Regions from separate parts of the Spinactinospora alkalitolerans genome, predicted to be linked through region 1. Evidence: riboswitches for the same ligand, from Rfam matches in the RefSeq annotation. Region 1 holds a riboswitch; each other region holds the start of a gene.
What was found. A riboswitch is a leader RNA that binds a small molecule or an ion and turns the genes downstream of it on or off. The one in region 1 is predicted to bind thiamine pyrophosphate.
Positions count from the first base shown of each region.

Region 2: it holds a riboswitch for thiamine pyrophosphate, as region 1 does, so the genes downstream of both, thiD (bifunctional hydroxymethylpyrimidine kinase/phosphomethylpyrimidine kinase) here and HDA32_RS27405 (TenA family protein) in region 1, are expected to answer to the same signal.
Region 3: it holds a riboswitch for thiamine pyrophosphate, as region 1 does, so the genes downstream of both, HDA32_RS04715 (ECF transporter S component) here and HDA32_RS27405 (TenA family protein) in region 1, are expected to answer to the same signal.

Region 1 covers NZ_JACCCC010000001.1:6,128,814-6,136,153, reverse strand. Annotated here, with positions in the region: gene HDA32_RS27410 (hypothetical protein) at 34-831, shown strand; gene HDA32_RS27405 (TenA family protein) at 1,184-1,891, opposite strand; TPP riboswitch at 1,879-1,986, opposite strand; gene HDA32_RS27400 (LCP family protein) at 2,068-3,306, opposite strand; gene HDA32_RS27395 (hypothetical protein) at 3,884-4,390, shown strand; gene HDA32_RS27390 (hypothetical protein) at 4,643-5,236, opposite strand; gene HDA32_RS27385 (hypothetical protein) at 5,280-5,906, opposite strand; gene HDA32_RS27380 (TasA family protein) at 6,005-6,622, opposite strand; gene HDA32_RS27375 (hypothetical protein) at 7,110-7,340, shown strand, end outside.
Region 2 covers NZ_JACCCC010000001.1:1,421,051-1,428,390, reverse strand. Annotated here, with positions in the region: gene rocD (ornithine--oxo-acid transaminase) at 1-2, opposite strand, end outside; gene HDA32_RS06390 (acyl-CoA synthetase) at 446-2,089, shown strand; gene HDA32_RS06385 (serine/threonine-protein kinase) at 2,139-3,245, shown strand; TPP riboswitch at 3,292-3,386, shown strand; gene thiD (bifunctional hydroxymethylpyrimidine kinase/phosphomethylpyrimidine kinase) at 3,375-4,202, shown strand; gene HDA32_RS06375 (alanine/glycine:cation symporter family protein) at 4,283-5,698, opposite strand; gene HDA32_RS06370 (DUF6457 domain-containing protein) at 5,884-6,156, opposite strand; partial or broken gene HDA32_RS30510 (glycosyltransferase family 4 protein) at 6,252-7,340, shown strand, end outside.
Region 3 covers NZ_JACCCC010000001.1:1,009,356-1,016,695, forward strand. Annotated here, with positions in the region: gene HDA32_RS04705 (alpha-1,4-glucan--maltose-1-phosphate maltosyltransferase) at 1-1,828, opposite strand, end outside; gene glgP (alpha-glucan family phosphorylase) at 2,338-4,980, shown strand; TPP riboswitch at 5,122-5,231, shown strand; gene HDA32_RS04715 (ECF transporter S component) at 5,338-5,946, shown strand; gene HDA32_RS04720 (ABC transporter ATP-binding protein) at 5,952-7,340, shown strand, end outside.

The DNA of each region.
Region 1 (7,340 bases):
GATACGACAGTCACGATCCGAGAGGACGTTTCGATGCTGAAGTTCACGCGCAAGTCCGCCAAGGCCATCCTGCTCACCGCCGGCGTCGCCGGGTTCGTCGGCCTGGGCGCCGGCGTCGCCTCGGCCGGCGTCGCGAGCCCGGTGGACGACGCGGCGCGCACCGTCGCCCCGCACACCGCCCCGGCGACCGGCCTGACGGAGCGGCTGAGCGGCGCGGTCCCCGGTGCGCCCGGCACCGTGCACACCCTGCCCGCCGCCCACGGCTGCGAGTCGTCCGGCGCACACGGCCTGCTCGGCGGGCTGAACGGAACCAATGGCAAGCTGAACGGCACCAATGGCAAGCTGAACGGCACCGCGGGCAAGCTGGAGGGCACCGTCGACGGGCTGTCCGGGGACGTCGAGCGGACCGTTCCGCTGACGGCGCCGGTCAACCCCGGCGTGGCGGCCCCCGGCGTGGCGGTGCCCGCCGAGGTCTCCGAGGCCTCCGAGGACGCCCGGCAGCGCGTCGACCAGCAGGCGGCCGAGGCCGAAGGCGCCCTGGGTGAGGCCGAGGGGACTCTGGACGAGACCAGGGCCGCGCTCCCGGGCACCGGCGACGCGGTCTCCGAGACCGAGCGGCTGCGGGCCGGGGCCGAGCAGGCCGCCGACGGCGCCGCGGCCGATGCCGCGGAGGTCACCGAGAGCACCGAGAGCACCGACGCGCTCCCCGACGCCGAGGCCGTGTCCGAGGAGCCCGCCTCCCTGACCGAGGAGCCGGTGCAGGCCCTGGAGGACGCCGCCGACGTCGACTCGGTGGACGTCGCGACCCCCGTCGACACGCCGCTGCTCTGAGCGCTGCCGACCCCATGAACGGGTGTCCCGTCGACCGTCCCGGCGGGGCACCCCGCTCCGGCGGAAGGGCCGTCCAGCGGCCCTGATCCCCGGAGCGGTCTCCCGGCATCGGAGGGCGGTGCAGTTCGGGAGACGGGGGCCACCACCTCTTTCCTGATCGGAGGGGGAGGAGAGGGGCGGTGGCCTCAACGCGGCGGCGGCGCCCAGGCGCCGCCGCCGACGCCGATCAGCAGCCGCGCCGGTCGGCGTTTTGCCTTTCCCGCCGATCTCGACCTTGGGTTTCAACCTTGTGGGGCCTAAAAATCCCAGCAAGGTCACGATCGCCGGACACGGTGATCGGTCGCCGCGGCCCTCACGCGCCGGTCGGTGCGCTCCACTCCTCCAGGGTCCAGGCCATGTTCCAGAAGCGGACCTCGTGGTGGCAGCTGTCCTCGAACGCCCGCTCCATCCTGGCGCGTTCGGCCGCGCCGGCGTCGGCCGCCAGCGAGTCGAGCATCGAGCGCAGCTCGGTGGTGACGGACTGGCAGCCGGGATCGGCGTAGAACGTCCACCAGCCGAGGAACGGGTTGTCCGGGCCGGGCCGCTCGTCGCGGACGAACCGGTCGGCGGCCCAGGTGTAGGTCCACGGGCAGGGCAGCAGCGAGGCGAGCAGTACGCCCAGGCTGTCGCGTCCGGCCGCCATCATGTGGTCGACGTAGGCCTGCGCGCTCGGCGCCAGGCGGCCGACCTGGGCCTCGGCGTAGCCGGTGCCGGCGTGCTCGCACAGGACCTGGTGCGGGTGCGACTCCTCGTCCAGGACGAAGGCGATGCTGTCGTGGAAGTGCCGCATCCACCCGCGGTCCGGCGAGAGCGCCAGGCCCAGGCCGTAGCAGCGGATGTAGGCGCTCAGGTACTGGTGGTCCTGGCCCACGTAGTGCAGCACCTTCTCCTTGGCCAGGGTGCCGTCGCGCATCCCGGCCAGGAAGGGGTGGTCGTAGAACGCCTCGAACAGGTCGGCGTGGCGCCGGCCCAGCTCGGCGGTGAAGCCGGTTTCCATGGTGGCGACAGGGGAGTTGCCCACCGCGTTCCCTCCGCTCGTACGAACGAGATCAGGTTCAACGGGTTCGGGCGCCGCGCCCGTCTCAGTCCCGTTCCGGGACACCCCGCGTGGTTACCCGGGCCACGTTACTAGGGCCGCCCGATCGGCGGTACCCCGGAGGGGCCGCGGCCACCGGAGGCGGCGGCCGCGGCCCGCGGTCACCGCCGGTCGGTTCCGGTGCCCTCGCCCAGGCCGTTGACGCAGGGGTCGGAGGTGGCGTCGCGGCCCTCGATGCTCCCGGCGGAGTCGCCGGAGGAGGACTCGGGCGCGACGGGTTCGGTCGAGGGCTCGGCCGGATACGACGGCGAGGGGGTGCCCGACGCGCTCGGATCGGGGGTCGGCGCCTCGGGGCTGCCGCTCTCCAGCATCGCGTCGGTGACCTGGCCGTCGGTGTTGACGGCTTCGAACAGTTGGGCGGCCTTCTCCTCGTCCCAGACCACCCGGTTGGGGTTGTAGGGGGCCGGCCACCACGGCACCGTGTAGAACGTGATGTCGTCGAGGTCGACGTCGGCCAGCGTGGAGCCGATGGAGATCATCTTGTCCAGCGTGAGCTCGTCATCGGTCGCCGTGTGTTCGGTGACGGCCTTGAGCAGGGAGGTCGTCTTGCTCGGGCTGGTGAGGACGTCGCTGCTGGTCACCTGCTCGGCCAGCGCGGCGAGGAACATCTGCTGGCGGTCGATGCGGCCGATGTCGCCGCCGTCGCCGATCTCGTAGCGGGCGCGCACGAACGACAGCGACTCCTCGCCGTCGAGCGTCTGCACCCCGGCCTGCAGGTCGAGCTTTGAGCGCTCGTCCTCCATCGGCTTCGGGATGCACATCTCCACGCCGCCGACCGCGTCCACCACGTCGCGGAAGCCGACGAAGTTCAGGTGCGCGAAGTGGTCGATGCGGATGTCGGTCAGCGACTCGATCGTCTTGACCGCGCACGGCGGGCCGCCGTGGAAGAGCGCGGCGTTGATCATCCCGTAGTAGCCCTCGGTTCCCTCGGTGCCCTCGTAGGGCCTGCACTCGGGGAGATCCACGAGGGAGTCGCGCGGGAAGTTGACGACGGTGACCCCGTTGTCGGGGGAGATGTGGGCCAGCATTAGGGAGTCGGAGCGCTCGCCCACGAAGTCGCGGCCGCCGTATTCGGCGTTGTCGCCCTCGCGCAGGTCGGAGCCGATGAACAGGATGTTCACGTCCTCGCCGATCTTGGGCGGGCGCTCCTCCTCGTCGAGGGCCGAGGCGAGGTCGTGCTGGACCATGTTCCCGCGCAGGGAGCGGTAGTAGCCGTAGACGGTTCCCGCCCCCGCGAGCACGGCCAGCACCAGTGCCACGGAGGTCCAGGCGACCACGCGCTTCCACTTGCGGCGACGGGGCGGGGTTTCGGACGCTGCCGCGGGAGACTCATCGGACATAGAAAAGGGTGCCTTCTATCGGCGGGGCTGGAGGGTGCCGGGGCGAAAAACGGCCAGGGGTCCGGACATGACAGGGCAGAGCGCCACGAGGGGATGCGGACCGCATGGTACCGAGCCGATCTTACGAGAATCCCCGAGGGAACGCGTCCCGGGGAAGACCGGGAAACCGCCGTCCCCTCCGCCTTCCGGCGGAGAGGACGACCGGAACGCCATGGTGGCCTCCTTCGGTCAATCCTCTTTCGAAAGCGGGGTTGCGACATGAGGGCTGCGTTGAGCGCTGACATTCCCGTTCGGTGGGTTTTGAAACGGTTCGTCCGGGTCGGTGGCCGCGCCAATGGCGGAAAGGCGCGCGCAGGAAAGTGGGGAAGAGGGGATGGTGCCGCCCGATCGGACCGGAATGGGCACGGTGCGTACCGCCGCGGTCACGGAGACAGTGGACTCGCGTGGGTGAGGACGCGGCCGTGCTTGTAAGGTTTACCTACCGATGCGAAAAATATTCACGACGTCCTCATTCCTGCCCCGATGAGCCCCGGCGGTCGTGTGTGCCCAGCCTCTGCACGTTTGAAGCGGACCTTTGATGCCGATCTCTGCGCACCCAGCCGATTCCAACCCCGAGCCCGTACGCCTGCCCCACACCCACGTGCACGAGCAGCAGCCCGACCTGGTCGAACGCGTCACGGTCGGCCTACGCGCCCACGAGAGCGTCGTCATGGGCGCGCCGACCGAACGAGACCGGCAGCGCATCGTCGCCGCCGGCAAGGTCGCCGGAAAACGGATCAAACGAAACGTCGCCATCGCTGTGACCGAAAACGGCGTCCTGATCGAGTTCGAGGACCTGCGCGACCCCCTCGCCCAGCCCCGGCAGTCCCCGGAGGTGTCGCGGGAACGAGAGCTCGGCCCGGTCCCCGAGGAGGAGGACGACCCGTCGCCCCTGCTCCGGTTCGACCCGGAACTGCTCAACCCCGCCGGGCCGCGGGGCGGCGAGGTCCCGGACGGGACGGACCCCGAGGCCGACGCCCCCTTGCCCCGCCGGGTTCCCGGCACCTCCCCGCGTCCATGGGAGTGGTCCCGGCGGCGATCTTGACCTTGTGGGCGTTATTTCAACGGTGGTTTCCGGCGGTGGTTGCAGCGGGGTGGTCGATGGTCGCTCTCCCGGCCCTGCTGAACCGCTGCGGGCCTGATGGGGCTGTTGTCAGGCGCGAAGCGTCCGGCGACGCGCTGGCGGCGGCCCTCCAGGTCACCGTTGGTGCACGGAAAGCCCGCGGCCACGGTCTCCGACACCACGCAGCCGTTGCGACAGCCCCCTGAAACCGCCGCTGCGATCACCCCGACAAGGTCAAGATCGGCGAGAGCGGACCGTCGCGGTGAGCCGGAAGTCGCTGGTGGAGCCGGCGTAGTCCGCGGCGTCCCGGTCTTCGGCGAAGCGGACCTTCAGGTACAGCGTCCGGGTCCGGCCCTCCTCCAGCTCACCGAGGTCGGAGCCGATGGTGCGGCCGTCGGCCTGCTCGGCGGTCGCGACCGGCTCCCACTCCAGGCCCGGGTCGCTCCAGTCCTGCCGGGACCGGTCGCTCCAGGCGACCTCCAGCGCCCGGCTCAGCGGTTCGGCGCCTTCGGGGGTCCGGTCGGAGACGGTCGCCGTGGCCAGTTCGGAGACCACCCCGTCGATGTCGCCGGTGTTGCTGAGCTCCAGTTCGAACGCGCCGGACTCCGGCCACATCCGCCCCGGTCCGGCGTCGCCGAAGTCGATCCGCACGGCGCCGGCCGGGCCCGTGCGCAGTGCGACGTCGAGCTCTCCGGCCGTGACGGGCAACGCCCCGCTGTCGGCCTCCGCGGTGAAGGACGCCCGCGTCCCCAGGACGGCGCCGCCGATCGCCCCCGCGACGGCCACCGCGCCGATCCCGGCGAGCACGGGCCTGCTGAGCCGCATCATCCTGCCCTCTCCTTCACGGCCCGCCCGTCCGGCGGGGCGGGCCTCACGCCTGCCCGAGCCGCACGGTGAACGCGAACTCGGTGCCGGCCCCCTGGAAGCGGTTGTCGTGGTCGGGGTCGCCGTCGGGCCAGCGCACCTGGAAGTGCAGCTCCTGGGTTTCGCCGGCCCCGACGGTCCCCGGCCTGCGGCGCAGCGAGTCGAGCACCGAGGCCGACGTGCGGGGCAGGGCCGCCCAGCCGCTGCCGCCGTCCCAGTCGGGGGCTCCGCTGCGCTTGGCCTCGGTGGTGTAGCGGATCTCCAGGGCCTCGCTGAGGTTGGGGCGCCCGTCCGCGCCGCCGCCGGTGATGGAGATCAGCAGCTTCTCGATCCGGGCGTCCACGGAACCGGTGTTGTTGACGACCAGCGTGTAGGAGTCGCCGTCGGAGGCCGGCCACCGCCGCCCCGGTGCGGCGGCGGTGATGGCGACCGGCCCGCTGCCGTCCTCGGGGCCGAGTCCGGCCGCGTCGACCGACAGGTCCCCGGCCCGGATCTCGCCGGCCTGGCCGCGCGCGTTCGCGGTGAAGTAGGCGTAGGTGCCGCCGACGCACAGCATCAGCGCGCCGACCGTCGCCGCCGCTCCCAGGGCCAGGGCCGCCCTCTTCTTCAGGGCCGTCCTCTTCTTCAAGGTCATGGTCGCGCCTCCCCTCTCCAAGGGCGCTCCCGGACGCGTCCGAGGTCCCGCACCGGGCGCCCGGTGCGGGACCTCGCCGCTCGCTCGGCCGTGAACGGTCAGGCGCCCTGGTTCCTCTGGTCCAGGTTCACCTGGAACCTGAACGAGGTGTCGGCGTTCTGGTACGGGTTGTCCTCGTCGGGGGTCCCGTTCGGCCACCGGATCTGGAAGTAGACGTAGGTCGATTCGCCCGCGTCCAGGTTCTCATCCCCCGGCAGATCGCTCAGCGCTCCGGCGTCCAGCGCCTCGAACGCCGGCGGGCCCCAGTTGCCGGGCTCCCACGAGGTGGGCTTGATGACGGCGCGGATCTGCAGGCGGTCGGCCAGGTTCGGCGTTCCGCCGGTCAGGTCGACGATCTCGACGGAGTCGATCTCGCCGTCGACGGAGCCCTCGTTGGTCACCTTCATCCGGTACCAGTCGTCGCCCCAGTGACCGGGCAGGTCGTCCAGGTACACCCGCCCCGGTGCGGCGTCGTCGATGCTGACCGGCTTGTCGGTCAGCCCGCTGCCGCTCTGGGAGACCGTGACCGACAGGTCGCCGGCGGCGACGTTCTGGCCGGTGGTCCGGTCGCTGTCGGTGAAGTAGGCGTAGGTTCCGCCGGTGATCGCCACGGCGGCGCCGATCACGGCTGCCGCGCCGAGACCGGCGACGAGTTTCTTGCGCTTGCTGCTGGCCATGGAGGTCCACGTCCTTTCGAGCCGGGCCGGTCCTGATGGGGGATGGCCCGATGGGGACTTCGGGGGCGGCGGAAGGCGTGCGGCGGGCCGTCGGGGGGAATCGGGGTCCGGCCGCGCCGCGCGGTGTTCCTCGCGGCCGGGCATCGGGCCGGGAACGTCTCCGGCCGCGCAGGTGTCGCCGACTCGCCGGGATGCCCGCCCAACGGGGCGGGCAAGGGGGGCGTGCAGGAGGCGGAGCACGCCGCCCGATCCGCCTCCTGCGTCGCAGCCCTTCCGACTGCCGAGTACGACTCTGCCGGTCCGGAGCCGATCCGGTCATCCCCAAAGTCGATGAAGTCCGTTTCCCCTTTTTTGGCGATGTCGCAGCGAACGCGTTCCGGCAGGGTGGTGGGCCCGGCACGTGCGTTCTCGGTCCGCCGGCGCCGCGCGCACCGCTGCGGCCGACCCCTGCCCCCGATCGCCGCCGTTGCAGTGAGGACGTGAGCCCATGAGCGCGAACCGCGCCCGTGACGTGCGGGGCCGCCCGCCGGGCGCCGCGGCGGCCGCCGCGGCGCCCGGCACGGGTGTCGCCGCGCGGCTGCGGCGGGTGCGCGGCCACCTGGTGCCGGCCCTGGTGCTCGTGGTCCTGGCCGCCGCGGTCGCCGCGTCGATCGCCGGACACCGGCGGGTGACCGACGCCGCGTTCAGCGTGCGGGCGACGACCGGCCCGATCACGGTG
Region 2 (7,340 bases), 4.7 Mb from region 1:
ATCCAGTTGCCTCCGATCACCATTGATCGTTGTTCGATCGTTGGATACCCGCTCGGATAACGCACAAAGCGCCCGTTCGGGCGGCCTCAAGCAGTGGAACAGATGGGATCTCGCAGGCGCAAGGGTGCGGTGCCGCCATAGTGGGGCGCCCAGAGCTGTCAGATCGCGCTCTTGCCCCGTGCCCGATGTCGCCCCGACGGCCGGCGCGAATCCGTCGCGGCCGGTCGGGTAGCGCCGTGACCTTGGGCACAGCCGCACGGTGGCGCGTTCGCGCCGTTCCGGGGCCGCGGACCGGGCGGGCGGGGAAAAGCCGTGGCGACACGGGGTTTTCGGCCCGGACCCGTTCCCGGCGCAGACCGCACCCCGGTCGGACGTGACCTGCCCCATACCTGCAGGATCGGTCGTCATACCTGTCCCGGGGTAGAACCGCGACTGAGGGGCACCCATGACCGAAATGCGATGTACCGAACCGGGCCCGAGCGGTTCCGGCGGCCTCTCCCTGCCCGCACTGCTGGAGGCGGTCGCCGGCGCCGTGCCGGAGCGCACCGCGGTGGTCGCCGGGGAGCGCCGCATCTCCTTCGCCGAGCTCGACCGGCGCGCCACCCGCGTGGCCCGGCACCTGTGCGCTGCGGGGGTCCGCCCGGGCGAGCACGTCGCGATTCTGGCGTTCAACCGGGCCGAGTGGCTGGAGTCGGCGTTCGGGGCCTGGCGCGCCGGAACCGTCCCGATCAACGTCAACTACCGCTACGTCGCCGCCGAACTGCGCCACGTCCTGGCCGACTCCGACGCGGTCGCGCTGATCGCCGAGCGCTCGCTCACCGGCCCGGTCGCCGGGATCACGGCCGACCTGCCCAAGCTGCGCCACGTCGTGCTGCTGGACGACGGCTCCGGCGCCGCCCCGCTGGCCGGCGTCGACTACGAGACCGCGCTCGCCCGGGCCGGGGCCGGCTCCCGCGGCCTGCCCCGCACCTCCGGCGACGACCTCTACCTGCTCTACACCGGCGGCACCACCGGCTACCCCAAGGGCGTGATGTGGCGCCAGGAGGACCTGTTCCGGGTGGCTCTGGAGCGCCGTCGCCCCGGCTCGCCCCGCGCGGCCGGCCCCGGCGAACTGGGCGCCCGCGCCGCACGGGCCCGCGGGCGCGCGATGCTGGTCCTGGGCCCGCTGATGCACGCCGCGGGCCAGTGGAACGCCCTGGCCATGCTGTTCAGCGGGCAGACCGTGGTGCTCAACACCGACCGGGCCTTCGATCCGCGCCGCGCCGTGGCGCTGGCCGACCGCGAGGGCGTGCAGATGGTGCAGTGCGTGGGCGACGCCATGGCGCGCCCGTTCGCCCAGCGCCTGCTCGCCGAGCCGCACCGGTGCGCCGGACTGCACGTGCTCAGCTCCGGCGGCACTCCGCTGAGCCCGGCCGTGCGGGAGCTGTGGCGGGCGTGGCGGCCGACTGCCGCCCTCAACGACAGCTACGGCGGCTCCGAGACGGGCGTGTGCGGCGCGTCCGGGGCCGAGGGCGACACCCGCCGCTTCACCATGGGCGCCAGCGTCTCGGTGCTGGACGAGGCGCTGCGGCCGCTGCCGCCCGGCTCCGAGCAGATCGGCCGGATCGCGCGCACCGGCCGGATCCCGCTCGGCTATTACAACGATCCGGCCACGACCGAGCGGACGTTCCCCGTCGATGCCGACGGCCGGCGCTGGGTGATGTCCGGGGACTTCGGCACGGTCGCCGAGGACGGTTCCGTCGTGCTGCTCGGGCGCGGTTCGGCCGTCATCAACACCGGTGGCGAGAAGGTCTACCCCGAAGAGGTGGAGTCCGTCCTCAAGTCGCACCCCGGCATCAGCGACACGATCGTGGTCCCCGCGCCGGACGAACGGCTCGGTCAGCGCGTCACCGCGGTGGTCTCACCCGCGCCCGGCAGCAGTCCCACCGACGAGCAGTTGCGCGACTTCTGCCGCACCAGGCTGGCCGGTTTCAAGGTGCCGCGCCGCTTCCACAGGGTGGAGGAGGTCAAGCGCACCGCGGTGGGCAAGCAGGACTACCGGTGGGCCGCCGCCGTGGTCCGGGACCCGGCGTCCGTGGCCGAGAGGTGACCGTCCGCGCGATGCGCCGGCGGCGATGCCGGCGCTATCGTCGTTGACCATGGGCCCGCAGATACTCGCCGAACGCTACCGACTGGTCGAGCCGATCGGCCACGGCGGCATGGGGACCGTCTGGCGCGCCGAGGACGAACTGCTGCACCGGCAGGTCGCCGTCAAGGAGGTCCGGGTCTCCCGCGACCTGGAGGCCGACGTCCGCGACGAGCTGGTGCGCCGCACCATGCGCGAGGCCCGGATCTGCGCGGGACTGAGCCATCCCTCCATCGTCACCGTCCACGACGTCGTGCAGGAGGCCGACCGGCCGTGGATCATCATGGAGCTGGTCCGCGGCCGCGGACTGGACCAGGTGGTGCAGGACGACGGGCCGCTGCCGCCCCGCCGCGTGGCCGAGATCGGCCGCCGGCTGCTCGCCGCGCTGCGTGCCGCGCACGAGGCCGGCGTGCTGCACCGCGACGTCAAGCCGGGCAACGTGATGCTGCTGCCCGACGGCCGACCGGTGCTCAGCGACTTCGGCATCGCGGTGTCGGACTCCGAGGACAGGCTCACGCTCACCGGACGGCTGCCCGGCTCCCCCGGCTACGTCGCGCCCGAACGGCTGCACGACGGCACCATGACCCCGGCGGCCGACCTGTGGTCGCTGGGCGCGACCCTGTACTTCGCGGTCGAGGGCCGCTCGGCCTACGAGCGCGACACCCCGGCGGCCCGGCTCACCGCGGCGATGCAGGAGGCCCCCGACCCGGCCCGGCGGGCCGGTCCGCTGCGCCCGGTGCTCAACGGCATGCTGCAGCACGACCCCGAGCACCGCCTGGTCGGCGCCGCGCTGGACTCCGCACTGGCCGACGTCGCCGCCGGCGGCACCACCGAGGACCTCACGCCCACTCGGCTCGACGTCTCCGGACTGGCGCCGCCCCGCGCCGTGACCGGGCCGAACACCCCGCTGCCGGTCGGGGCGAAGATGACCATGGGCGCCCCCGGCGGCTTCGGCGCGGCGCACCGCGGCCGCTGGTGGGGCCTGCTCATCTCGCTGCTGGTCGGCATCGTCACGCTGATCCTCGCGCCGCTGCTGGTGGAGTACCTGTCCAGCACGCTGCTACCGGAGGACCAGCCCGGCCCCTCGCCGTCGTCGCAGACGGCCACGCCCGGCGGCTGAGGCGGTCGGGGACGGCGTTCCCGCCATGATCGTTGCTAGCGTTGTCACCATGGGCGCGGGGTGCCGGATCGGTCCGGCTGAGAGCACACCCGTGAACCTGATCTAGGTAGTGCTAGCGAAGGGACGTCCTTGACCAGCTTCAACATCCTGTCCATCGCCGGAACCGACCCCAGCGGCGGCGCGGGGATCCAGGCCGACCTCAAGACCTTCTCGGCCCTGGGCGGCTACGGCATGAGCGTGGTGACCGCGCTCGTCGCACAGACCACGACCGGCGTGCGCGAGGTGCACGAGGTCCCGCCGGAGTTCATCACCAGCCAGCTCGACACGCTCCTGAACGACGTCCGGGTCGACGCGGTCAAGATCGGCATGCTGGGCAACACCGGCGTCATCGACGCCGTGGTCCGGGCCATCGACGACCACCGGCTGCCCAACGTCGTGCTCGACCCGGTCATGGTGGCCAAGAGCGGCGACCGGCTGCTCGCCGCCGACGCGATCGAGGCGGTGCGGTCGCAGCTGCTGCCGCGCGCCGACCTGGTCACGCCGAACCTGCCCGAGGCCGCCGAACTCCTCGGCGAGGAGGAGGTGCACGACCTGGCGTCAATGGGCGAGCAGGCCACGAGGCTGCTGACGCTGGGGGCCAGGCAGGTGCTGCTCAAGGGCGGCCACCTCAGCGGGCAGAGCAGCACCGATCTGCTGGTGGCGGCGGAGGCGGCCCCCGAGACGTTCTCGGCCGAGCGCATCCCCACCAAGAACACCCACGGCACCGGCTGCACGCTGTCCTCGGCGATCGCCGCGCTGCGCCCGCAGCGGCGCGCCTGGTTCGAGGCGGTGCGCGACGCCAAGAACTACCTCACCGAGGCGCTGCGGCACGCCGACGACCTGGAGGTCGGCCACGGCAAGGGCCCCGTCCACCATTTCCACGCCTGGTGGGGCGAGGGGGTCGGGGAGCGCGGCTGAAAGGGGCGGACGGCGAGGGGCGCCGCGGCCGGTGGCCGCGGCGCCCCTTTCGCTCCGCCGCTCGCTGCCCTGCGCCGTCGCTAGCGGACGTCGACCATCGGCGCGTCGGGATTCCTCCAGTCGGGGTTGGCGAAGTACTTCTTGGTCTCGGCGGCCACGATCGGCGAGAGCAGCAGCAGGCCGACCAGGTTCGGCAGCGCCATCAGGCCGTTGGCGATGTCGCTGAAGCTCCAGACCGTGGTCAGCTCGAGGGTCGCCCCGACCATGACCACGAGCGTGAACAGCACCCGGAACGGGACCACGGCCACGCGGCCGAAGAGGAAGTCCATGCAGCGCTCGCCGTAGTAGCACCAGCCGACGATGGTGGTGAAGGCGAAGAACATGACGCTGATGGCGATGATGTAGCCGCCCACCGTGCCCAGGGCCGGCGAGATCACCGAGAGGCCATCGCTCATGGCCGCCGACGTCATCAGCGAGCCGTCCGTCTTGTCGCCCTCCTGCCAGGCGCCGGTGACGATGATGACCAGGCAGGTCATCGTCACGACGATGATGGTGTCGATGAAGGTCTGGGTCATGGAGACCATGGCCTGGCGCACGGGCTGGTCGGTCTTCGCCGACGCGGCCGCGATGCCGCCGGTGCCGAGGCCGGACTCGTTGGAGAAGATGCCGCGCGCCACGCCCTGCTGGATGGCGAACAGCAGCGCCGACCCCAGCAGACCGCCGGTCGCGGCGCTGCCGGTGAACGCGTCGCGGAAGACCAGGGCGATCGCGGCCGGCAGGTCGCCGACGTGCACGATCAGGATGGTCAGCGCGGCGAGGATGTAGACCACGATCATCAGCGGGACGACCCCGGAGGCGAACCGGCCGATGCTCTTGATGCCGCCGAGCACCACCGCGCCGACCACGACCACCATCACGATGCCGGAGACCCAGGTCGGAACGCTCCAGACGCTCTCGAGCTGGGCGGAGACGGTGTTGGCCTGGGTCATGTTGCCGATGCCGAAGGAGGCGAGCGCGCCGAACAGCGCGAACAGCACGCCCAGCGTCTTGCCGAGGCCGCCGCCGAGGCCGCGGCTGAGGTAGAACATCGGGCCGCCGCTCATCTCGCCCTTGCTGTCGGGGCGGCGGTACTTCACGCCGAGCAGCGCCTCGCTGTACTTGGTCGCCATGCCCAGCAGGGCGGTCATCCACATCCAGAACAGCGCGCCCGGGCCGCCGACGCCGATGGCCAGCGCCGCACCGGCGATGTTGCCGACGCCCACCGTGGCGGCCAGCGCCGTGCTCAGAGCCTGGTAGTGCGAGATGTCGCCCTTGGCTCCGCCGTGCTCCTTGCGGCGGATGAGCGCGAGCCACAGGGCGTGGCCGAGCACCCGGAACTGCAGGCCGCCGAGCCGAACCGTGAGGAACAGCCCCGTCAGCAGCAGTAGCGGAATGAGGACGAAGGGTCCCCAGACGACCCCGGAGACCAGGTCCAGAATGCTTTGGAGTTGCTCCATGAACGACTTTCCTTTGGTTCGGTCGGGGATCCGTCATCTCCCCGCGACCACTTGTGGTGGGCGCCGGTCCGATGGCGGTGGTACGTACCGGAGGTGCACCGGGCACGGGATGCAGCCAAACATTTACACCGCTTCGTCACTTTCGCGTCACGGTTCGTCCACGCCCTGATTGCGGCTGCGGCGGGTCAGGGGCGGGAGGAGTCCGGTCGGGCCCGCTCCTCGCCGTCCTCGGCCTGCGCCAGCGCGAGCCGGCTGATGAGGGCCGCCGCGCTCTCGGGGTCGGCGCCGCGGCCCACCGCGATGCCCAGCAGGTAGGTGGTGAGCGGAGCGGCGGGGCGCGCCACGGAGTGCGCGGCGTCCTTGGCCAGGTCGAGGATCCGATCGACGTCGGCCTTGCCGATCTCGTCCTGCAGCTCCAATTCGGCGCAGACGTGCTGCGCCCATTCGGTGAGGGTCACCGGGACTCCTTTCGACGCGGTGGCGCGGGAACGCGCCTCCATGGTCGCGCGAATTCCGCCCGTTCGGAAACCCGCCGCCCCCTCCATCCCCCACGGTGCCGACGCCGCCGCGCTCCGCTCCCCCTCAACGGGCGTTCATCCGCGGACCCGGCCCGGTTCACGTCGGCTGTCTAGCGTCGACGGCGTGGTCCGGCGTCGACGGGCGCCGGAGAGGACCCGCCCTTGGGAGACAGACCCATGCCCGCCACCCCCGCCGCACCCCCTCCACCGACCCGGCGGCGCCGCTGCGCGTCGCGATCGTGACCGAGTCCTTCCTGCCCCAGGTGAACGGTGTGACCAACTCGGTCTGCCGGATCGCCGAACACCTCGCCGCGCGCGGCCACCGGGCCGTCATCCTCGCTCCCGGTCCCGGCCCGGCCCACTACGCCGGCTTCCCGGTGCTGCGCCTGCCCGGTGTTCCGCTGCCGGGATACCGGAGCTTCTCCGTCGGGTTGCCCACCCGCCGACTGATCACCACGGCGCTGCGCGGCTTCGCCCCCGACATCGTCCACCTGGCCTCACCGGCGTTCCTCGGGCACGCGGCGGTGGAGGTCGCGCGGCGCTGGGCGCTGCCCACCGTCGCGGTGTTCCAGACCGACCTGGTCGGCTTCGCCGCCCGCTACGGGATCCCGGCGGGCGACGCGCTGTGGCCCTACCTGCGCCGGATCCACGCCGCCGTGGACCGGACACTGGTCCCCTCCTCCGCGACGCTGCACCGGCTGGCCGAGCGGGACTTCCCCCGGCTCGGCCTGTGGCAGCGCGGTGTGGACGGCGAGCGCTTCCACCCGCGCCACCGCGACGAGGGGCTGCGCCGGCGCCTCGCACCGGGCGGGGAGGTGCTGGTCGGCTACATCGGGCGGCTGGCGCGGGACAAGCGGGTCGGCCTGCTCGCCCACGTCGCGCGGTTGCGCGGGGCGCGGCTGGTGATCGTGGGCGACGGGCCCGACCGGGCGCGGCTGCGCCGGATGCTGCCGGACGCGGTGTTCCTGGGGCAGCGCACCGGCGCGGAGCTGTCCCGGCTGCACGCGAGCCTGGACGTCTTCGTGCACACCGGCGCCGACGAGACGTTCTGCCAGGCCGTGCAGGAGGCGCTGTCCTCGGGCGTACCCGTCGTGGCCCCGGCCTCCGGCGGACCGCTGGACCTG
Region 3 (7,340 bases), 5.1 Mb from region 1:
GCATGTCGAGCCACACCGTGGCCTCGTGTGTCCGGTGCGGATCGAGATTGACGACGACCAGGACGACGTCGTCCGATCCCTGGTCGGCGTCCCCGGCCAGCCGCTTCGAGAAGCAGATCAGCTCCGGCCGGTCAACATGGTGGAACCGCAGGTTGCGCAGTTCTTGCAATGCCGGGTGGCTTCGCCGCAAATAGTTTAGCCTGCGGATCAATGGCGTTATCGTCATTCCGGCGGCTTCTGCGGCGTCCCAGTCGCGCGGTTTGTACTGGTATTTTTCGGAATCGAGGTATTCCTCGCTCCCCGGCCGCACGGGTTGATTCTCACAGAGTTCGTAGCCGGAGTAAATTCCCCACGTCGGTGAGAGTGTCGCGGCCAGCACGGCCCTGGTCTCGAACGCCGGCCGCCCCCCGTGCTGCAGGTAGGCGTGCAGGATGTCGGGGGTGTTGGCGAAGAAGTTGGGGCGCATGTAGGCCGCGGTGTCGCCGCTGAGGTCGCTGAGGTACTCCTCCAACTCCTCCTTGCTGTTGCGCCAGGTGTAGTAGGTGTAGGACTGGTGGAACCCCACCTTGGCCAGCGTGTGCATCATCGCCGGGCGGGTGAAGGCCTCGGCCAGGAAGAGCACGTCGGGGTCGGTCCGGCCGATCTCGGCGAGCAGCCGCTCCCAGAACGCCACCGGCTTGGTGTGGGGGTTGTCGACCCGGAAGATCCGCACCCCGTGCGCCATCCAGTGCCGCACGATCCGCAGCACCTCGGCGTAGACGCCCTCGGGGTCCTTGTCGAAGTTGAGCGGATAGATGTCCTGGTACTTCTTCGGCGGGTTCTCGGCGTGGGCGATGGAGCCGTCGGCCCGGGTGGTGAACCACTCCGGGTGCTCGCCGACCCACGGGTGGTCGGGCGATGCCTGCAGCGCCAGGTCCAGGGCGATCTCCAGGCCCAGCTCGCGGGCCTCGGCGACGAAGGCGTCGAAGTCCTCGATCGTGCCGAGGTCGGGGTGGACGGCGTCGTGGCCGCCCTCGTGCGAACCGATGGCCCACACCGAGCCGGGATCGCCGGGCTGGGCGATCAGCGCGTTGTTGCGCCCCTTGCGGAAGGAGTGGCCGACCGGGTGGATCGGCGGCAGGTAGACGACGTCGAAGCCCATGTCGGCGATCGCCGGCAGCCGCTTGGCCGCCGTGGCGAAGGTGCCCGAACGCTGCTCGCCGTCCTCCCCGTCGAGCACCGCGCCCTCCGAGCGCGGGAAGAACTCGTACCAGGAGCCGAACAGCGCGCGCCTGCGGTGCACCACGACCGGGTACCGCTTGGACCTGGTGACCAGTTCGCGCAGCGGGGCCGCGGCGAACTCGGCGACGGCCTCATCCGAGGTGGCCAGCGCCAGCCGCTCGGCGGCCGGGCGGGAGCCGTCGCGCAGCAGGCCCGCGATCTCGGCCATGGCCGGTCGCCTGGGGACCCGGCGCGCGGCGCGCTCGAACAGCCGGGCGCCCTCCTCGAACATCAGCTCGACGTCCTGGCCGAGCGGGATCTTGATCTCGGCGTTGTGCCGCCAGGTGGCGAAGGGGTCGCTCCAGGCCTCGACGGCGAAGCTCCAGCGCCCCTCGGAGGTGACCGTGACCTCGGCGCCGTAGCGGTCGGTTCCCGGGGCCAGTTCCGCCATCGGGACGAGAGGGCGCCGGCGGCCCTTCGGATCCCAGAGCACCACGCCGGCGCTGAGCGAGTCGTGCCCCTCGCGGAACACGGTCGCGCTCACGGGGAAGGTCTCACCGACGACGGCCTTGGCGGTGCCGCAGTCGACCACGGGGGCGACGTCAAGAATGGGAAATCGTCCGATCACAAGTGCACCGTAGGTGTAGAGGTCTGGGCGGTCTGGTGGTGTCGCGAGTGGCCCCGAATTCGGTTCGGGCAGCACGAAGCGCCCGGAAAGCCCGGTGTGGGGTCAGGTGGTGTCCAACGCGTTCCAATGTCTATCGTCGGCGCCTTTTAAGAACTCTCCGACAGTCCGGGGCCTCCTATTTTTGTGATAGTAGTCACACCTCACTACCCGCGCATACGCTGGCCAATCATCCGTGGTGGCGGCGTCGGCGGACAAAACGGGCCTTCGACACACGGACAACTCCGGACACACCGGTATCGCCCGTGTCAACGGCTTGATGCGGGTCCGGATACCGCGTGCCAAATCGAAGAAAATTTACCTTTGCGACATCTCGCCGAAAACTGTCTTCTTTATTTCCGGCACACCTCGCAGAGGGGACCATCGGTATTGAAAACCCTATTTCCGGCACATGGGGTGAGATCGCGCGGCAGGCTCGCGCCCGGCGCCCACATTGACTAGCCTCACGCTCCGTGAAGGCGATCCGTAGGTTCACCGTCCGTACCGTCCTGCCCGAAGAGCTCGCCCCGCTGGGCCGGCTCGCGGCCAACCTGCGTTGGGCGTGGCACGTCCCGACGCGGGAGATCTTCGCCGCGGTCGACCCCGACATCTGGGAGGCCGTCGACCACGACCCCCTCCGGCTGCTCGGGGAGGTCGCGGGCGAGCGGCTCGCCGAGCTCGCCGCCGACTCCGGATTCCGGTCCAGGTTGAACGACGTGGCCGCGGACCTCGACGGCTACCTGGCCGAACCGCGCTGGTACCAGGGGCTGCGCGGCGACCCGGGCGATCCGGGCGGGCAGGAGCCCCCCGCGGCCATCGCCTACTTCTCCGCCGAGTACGGTCTGACCGCCGCGATGCCGCAGTACTCCGGAGGACTCGGCATCCTCGCGGGGGACCACCTCAAGAGCGCCAGCGACCTGGGCGTGCCCGTCGTCGGCGTCGGCCTGCTCTACCGGCACGGCTACTTCTCCCAGACGCTGTCCCCGGAGGGCTGGCAGCTGGAGCACTACCCCGAGATCGATCCGCGCGGACTGCCGATGACGCAGTTGCAGGACCGCGCCGGCGACCCCGTGCGCGTCGTCATCGACCTGCCGGACCGGCGCAGGCTGGTGGCGCACGTCTGGGTCGTGCGGGTCGGCCGGGTCCCGCTGCTGCTGCTCGACGCCTGCCAGGAGATGAACGACCCCGAGCTGCGCGGCGTCACCGACCGGCTCTACGGCGGCGGAAGCGAGCACCGGCTGCGCCAGGAGCTGCTGCTGGGCGTCGGCGGCGTGCGCGCCGTGCGCGCCTACTGCGAGCTGACCGGGCACCCGGCCCCCGAGGTGTTCCACATGAACGAGGGGCACGCCGGCTTCCTCGGCCTGGAGCGCGTCCGCGAGTACATCGCGGCCGAGGACCTGACGTTCGAGCAGGCGCTGGAGGCCACCCGGGCCGGAACGGTGTTCACCACGCACACCCCCGTGCCCGCCGGGATCGACCGCTTCCCGCGCGACCTGGTCGAACGGCACTTCAGCGGCGACAGCGCCATCGCGGGGCTGCCGGTCGACCGCGCCATGGCGCTGGGCGCGGAGACCTACGCCGGCGGCGACCCGAACGTGTTCAACATGGCCGTCATGGGCATGCGGCTGGCCCAGCGGGTCAACGGCGTCAGCAGGCTGCACGGCGCGGTCAGCCGCAGGATGTTCCAGGGGCTGTGGCCGGGCTTCGACGCCGACGACGTGCCCATCACCTCGATCACCAACGGCGTGCACGCGCGGACCTGGATCGCCGAGGAGGCCCAGGAGCTGGCGCAGCGCGTCGTCGCCGACTCCGAGGAGTTCACCCGCCCCGAAGGCTGGCGCAAGGTGACCGGGGCCTCCGAGCTCGAACTGTGGGAGATGCGCCGCACCCTGCGGGAGCGGCTGGTCGAGGACGCGCGCAAGCGGCTGCGCCGGTCCTGGCGGCAGCGCGGCGCCAGCGAGGCCGAGCTGGGCTGGATCGACGACGTCCTCGACCCCGACGTGCTCACGATCGGCTTCGCCCGCAGGGTCCCCTCCTACAAGCGGCTCACCCTGATGCTGCGCGACACCGAGCGGCTGAAGTCGCTGCTGCTGCACCCGGAGCGGCCGGTCCAGATCGTCATCGCGGGCAAGGCCCACCCCGCCGACGAGGGGGGCAAGCGCCTCATCCAGGACATCGTGCGCTTCACCGACGACCCCGCCGTTCGGCACCGGATCGTGTTCCTGCCCGACTACGACATGGCGCTGGCGCGTTCGCTGGTGCAGGGCAGCGACGTCTGGCTGAACAACCCGCTGCGCCCGCTGGAGGCGTGCGGCACCTCCGGGATGAAGGTGGCGCTCAACGGGGGGCTGAACCTCTCCATCCGCGACGGCTGGTGGGACGAGTGGTTCGACGGGTCCAACGGCTGGGCCATCCCCACCGCCGACGGGGTGGGCGAACCGGACCGGCGCGACGCACTGGAGGCCGCCGCGCTGTACGAGCTGTTCGAGGACCAGGTCGCTCCGCTGTTCTACGACCACGACGAGTCCGGCCTGCCCAAGCGCTGGCTGGAGATGGTCAAGCACACCCTCGTCTCCCTCGGCCCGAAGGTGCTGGCGAACCGGATGGTGCGCGACTACGTGGAGCTGCTGTACCGGCCCGCCGCCGCCTCCTCCCGGCTGCTCACCAGGAGGGGGGACACGGCCGGGGTGCGCGAGCTGGCCGCGTGGAAGCAGCGGGTGCGGCGGGCCTGGCCCGGCGTGCGCATCGAGCACGTCGAGGTGGCCGGTGTGGACGACCCGCCGCAGGTCGGCGGCGAGTTGAAGGTGCGGGCCACGCTGGTGCTCGGCGACCTCGACTCCGCCGACATCCGCGTCGAGATCGCGTTCGGCCGGATCAACGACTCCGAGGAGCTGGTGGAGCCGTCCTTCGCCGAGCTCGCGGTGGCGTCGGGCGAGCAGCAGGAGGGCCCGCTGATCCGCTACACGGGCTCGGTCCCGCTGGAGCGCGCGGGCGCGAGCGGCTACACCGTGCGGGTGCTGCCCAAACATCCCCTGCTCACCGATCCGGCGGAGATGGGCCTGGTCGTGGTCCCCGAGCCACCGGGGGGCATGGGCAACGGCATGGTGCTGAGGTAGCGCGGCGACCTGTGCCCGCCGATCTTGACCTTGTGGGGCCTGAGAACGCTGCGACAACCCCGACGAGGTCGAGATCGGCGAGGGAACCACCGTGAGACCCGCGGCCCTTGACCGATCAGGTGGTGCACCGCCCATAATGGAGGAAACCGACAGGGGAGCGCTTCGGCGCTGAGAGTGCGGAAAACCGTTCCGCAGACCCTTACACACCTGATCTGGGTCATGCCAGCGAAGGAAGTCGTGGGAACCGCCGCCGGTGGCGCGTGCTCCGCGCACCGGTTTCGGCGATCGGTGCGCGCACGTGTGCGGGCGGCCACTCTTGGCCGAGCCCTCTCGTCACGTACGAAGGGACATCCCGCTATGAGCACCGAATCCAGGTTCAAGACCGGGCCCGGGCCCGGGTACTCCGTCCTCAACTGGCGGACCGTGGACATCGTCGTCGCCGCCGTCATCGGCGTCAGCATCGGGGTCGTCTTCTGGCTGTGGGGCGTGCTGTGGACCGCCACCGAGCCGCTGTTCGTGTTCTTCCCGCCGGCCCAGGCCGTCATCTACGGCATGTGGATGCTGCCCGGCGTGCTGGGCGGCCTGGTCATCCGCAAGGCCGGCGCGGCCCTGCTCACCTCCGTCGCCGCGGCCTCCGTCTCGATCCTGCTCGGCGTCCCGTGGGGCGTCTCCGTCATCGTCTCCGGAGTGCTCCAGGGCCTGCTGCCCGAGCTGGTCTTCCTCGCCTTCGCCTACCGGCGCTGGAACACGGGCGTCGCCGTGCTCGCCGGCGTCGCCGCCGGGATCTCCCCGGCCATCAAGGACAACATCACCACCTACGTCACCTGGCCCATCGAGTACCAGCTCGCCTACGCCGCAATCGTTCTGGTCAGCGCCGGCCTCATCGCGGGCGTCGGCGGACGGCTGCTCACCACGGCCCTGGCCAGGACCGACGCGCTGGCCCCCTTCCCTTCGGCCCGGGGCTAGCCGGGATGCCCACGACGAACGGGGCCGCCCGCGCCGGGGGCGGCCGGGGAGCCCGCGTCGAACTCGCCGGATGGGGCTGGCGGCACTCCGGCCGCGGCACCCACGCGCTGCGCGGCGTCGACCTGACCTTCGAACCCGGCGAGCGCGTGCTGCTCCTGGGCGCCTCGGGCGCGGGCAAGAGCACCCTGCTGCACGCGCTGGCCGGGCTCACCGGGCCCGACAGCGCCATCAGCGGCGAGCAGGAGGGAGCCCTGCTCATCGACGGGGAGCCCGCGGCGCGGCGGCGCGACGACACCGCGCTGGTCAGCCAGGACCCCGAGACCCAGCTGGTGATGGCTCGCGCGGGCGACGACGTCGCCTTCGGCCTGGAGAACCTCGGGGTCGCCCGCGAGGAGATCTGGCCCCGCGTCGACGCGGCCCTGCGCCAGGTCGGCTTCCCCTACGGGCGGGACCGCTCCACCGCCGCGCTGTCGGGCGGCGAGAAGCAGCGCCTGGTCGTCGCGGGGGCCCTGGCCATGCGCCCCCGGCTGCTGCTGCTCGACGAGCCCACCGCCAACCTCGACCCCGCCGGGGCCGAACTCGTGCGCGGGCTCATCGCCCGACTGCCGGCCACCACCGAGGCCACCCTCGTCCTCGTGGAGCACCGGGTCGCCGAGGTGGTGGACCTCGTCGACCGGGTCGTTGTCGTCGAGCCGGGCGGCGGCGTGATCGCCGACGGCACCCCCCGCGCGGTCTTCGCCGAGCACGGCCGGGCGCTCGCGGCCCAAGGGGTGTGGATTCCCGGCAACGAGCCCGATCCGGCGCTGGCCCCGGCTCCCGGCGGGCCCGTTCTCATCGAGGCCGCGGACTGCACCGCGCGCACTCCGTTCGAACCGGGGATGCGCGCCGCCGCGTCGCGCGTCGTCCTGGACCGGGTGCGGGCCGACGTCGCCGCCGGTACCGCCACCGCCCTGACCGGCCCCAACGGCGCGGGCAAGTCCACGCTGCTGATGATGCTGGCCGGACTCAGCAAACCGCACGCCGGCGCGGTCCGGCCGCGCGGCTCGCTCGCCGAGGCCGACCCCCGGCCGCTGGTGCGCTGGCCCGCCCGGCGCCTCGCCCGGCACGTCGGCACGGTGTTCCAGCACGCCGAGGACCAGTTCGTCACCGCGACGGTGCGCGACGAGCTGCGGTTCGCGCCGCTGCGCGCCGGGATGGGCGAGGCGGCGACGGCCGCGTGGGTGGATGAGCTGCTGGAGCGGCTGGGCCTCACCGGGCTCGCCGACGTCCACCCCTACACGCTGTCGGGCGGGGAGAAGCGGCGGCTGTCGGTGGCCACCGCGCTCAGCTCCGGTCCCGCGCACGCCCCCGACGTCCTGGTCCTGGACGAGCCGACCTTCGGCCAGGACACCAGG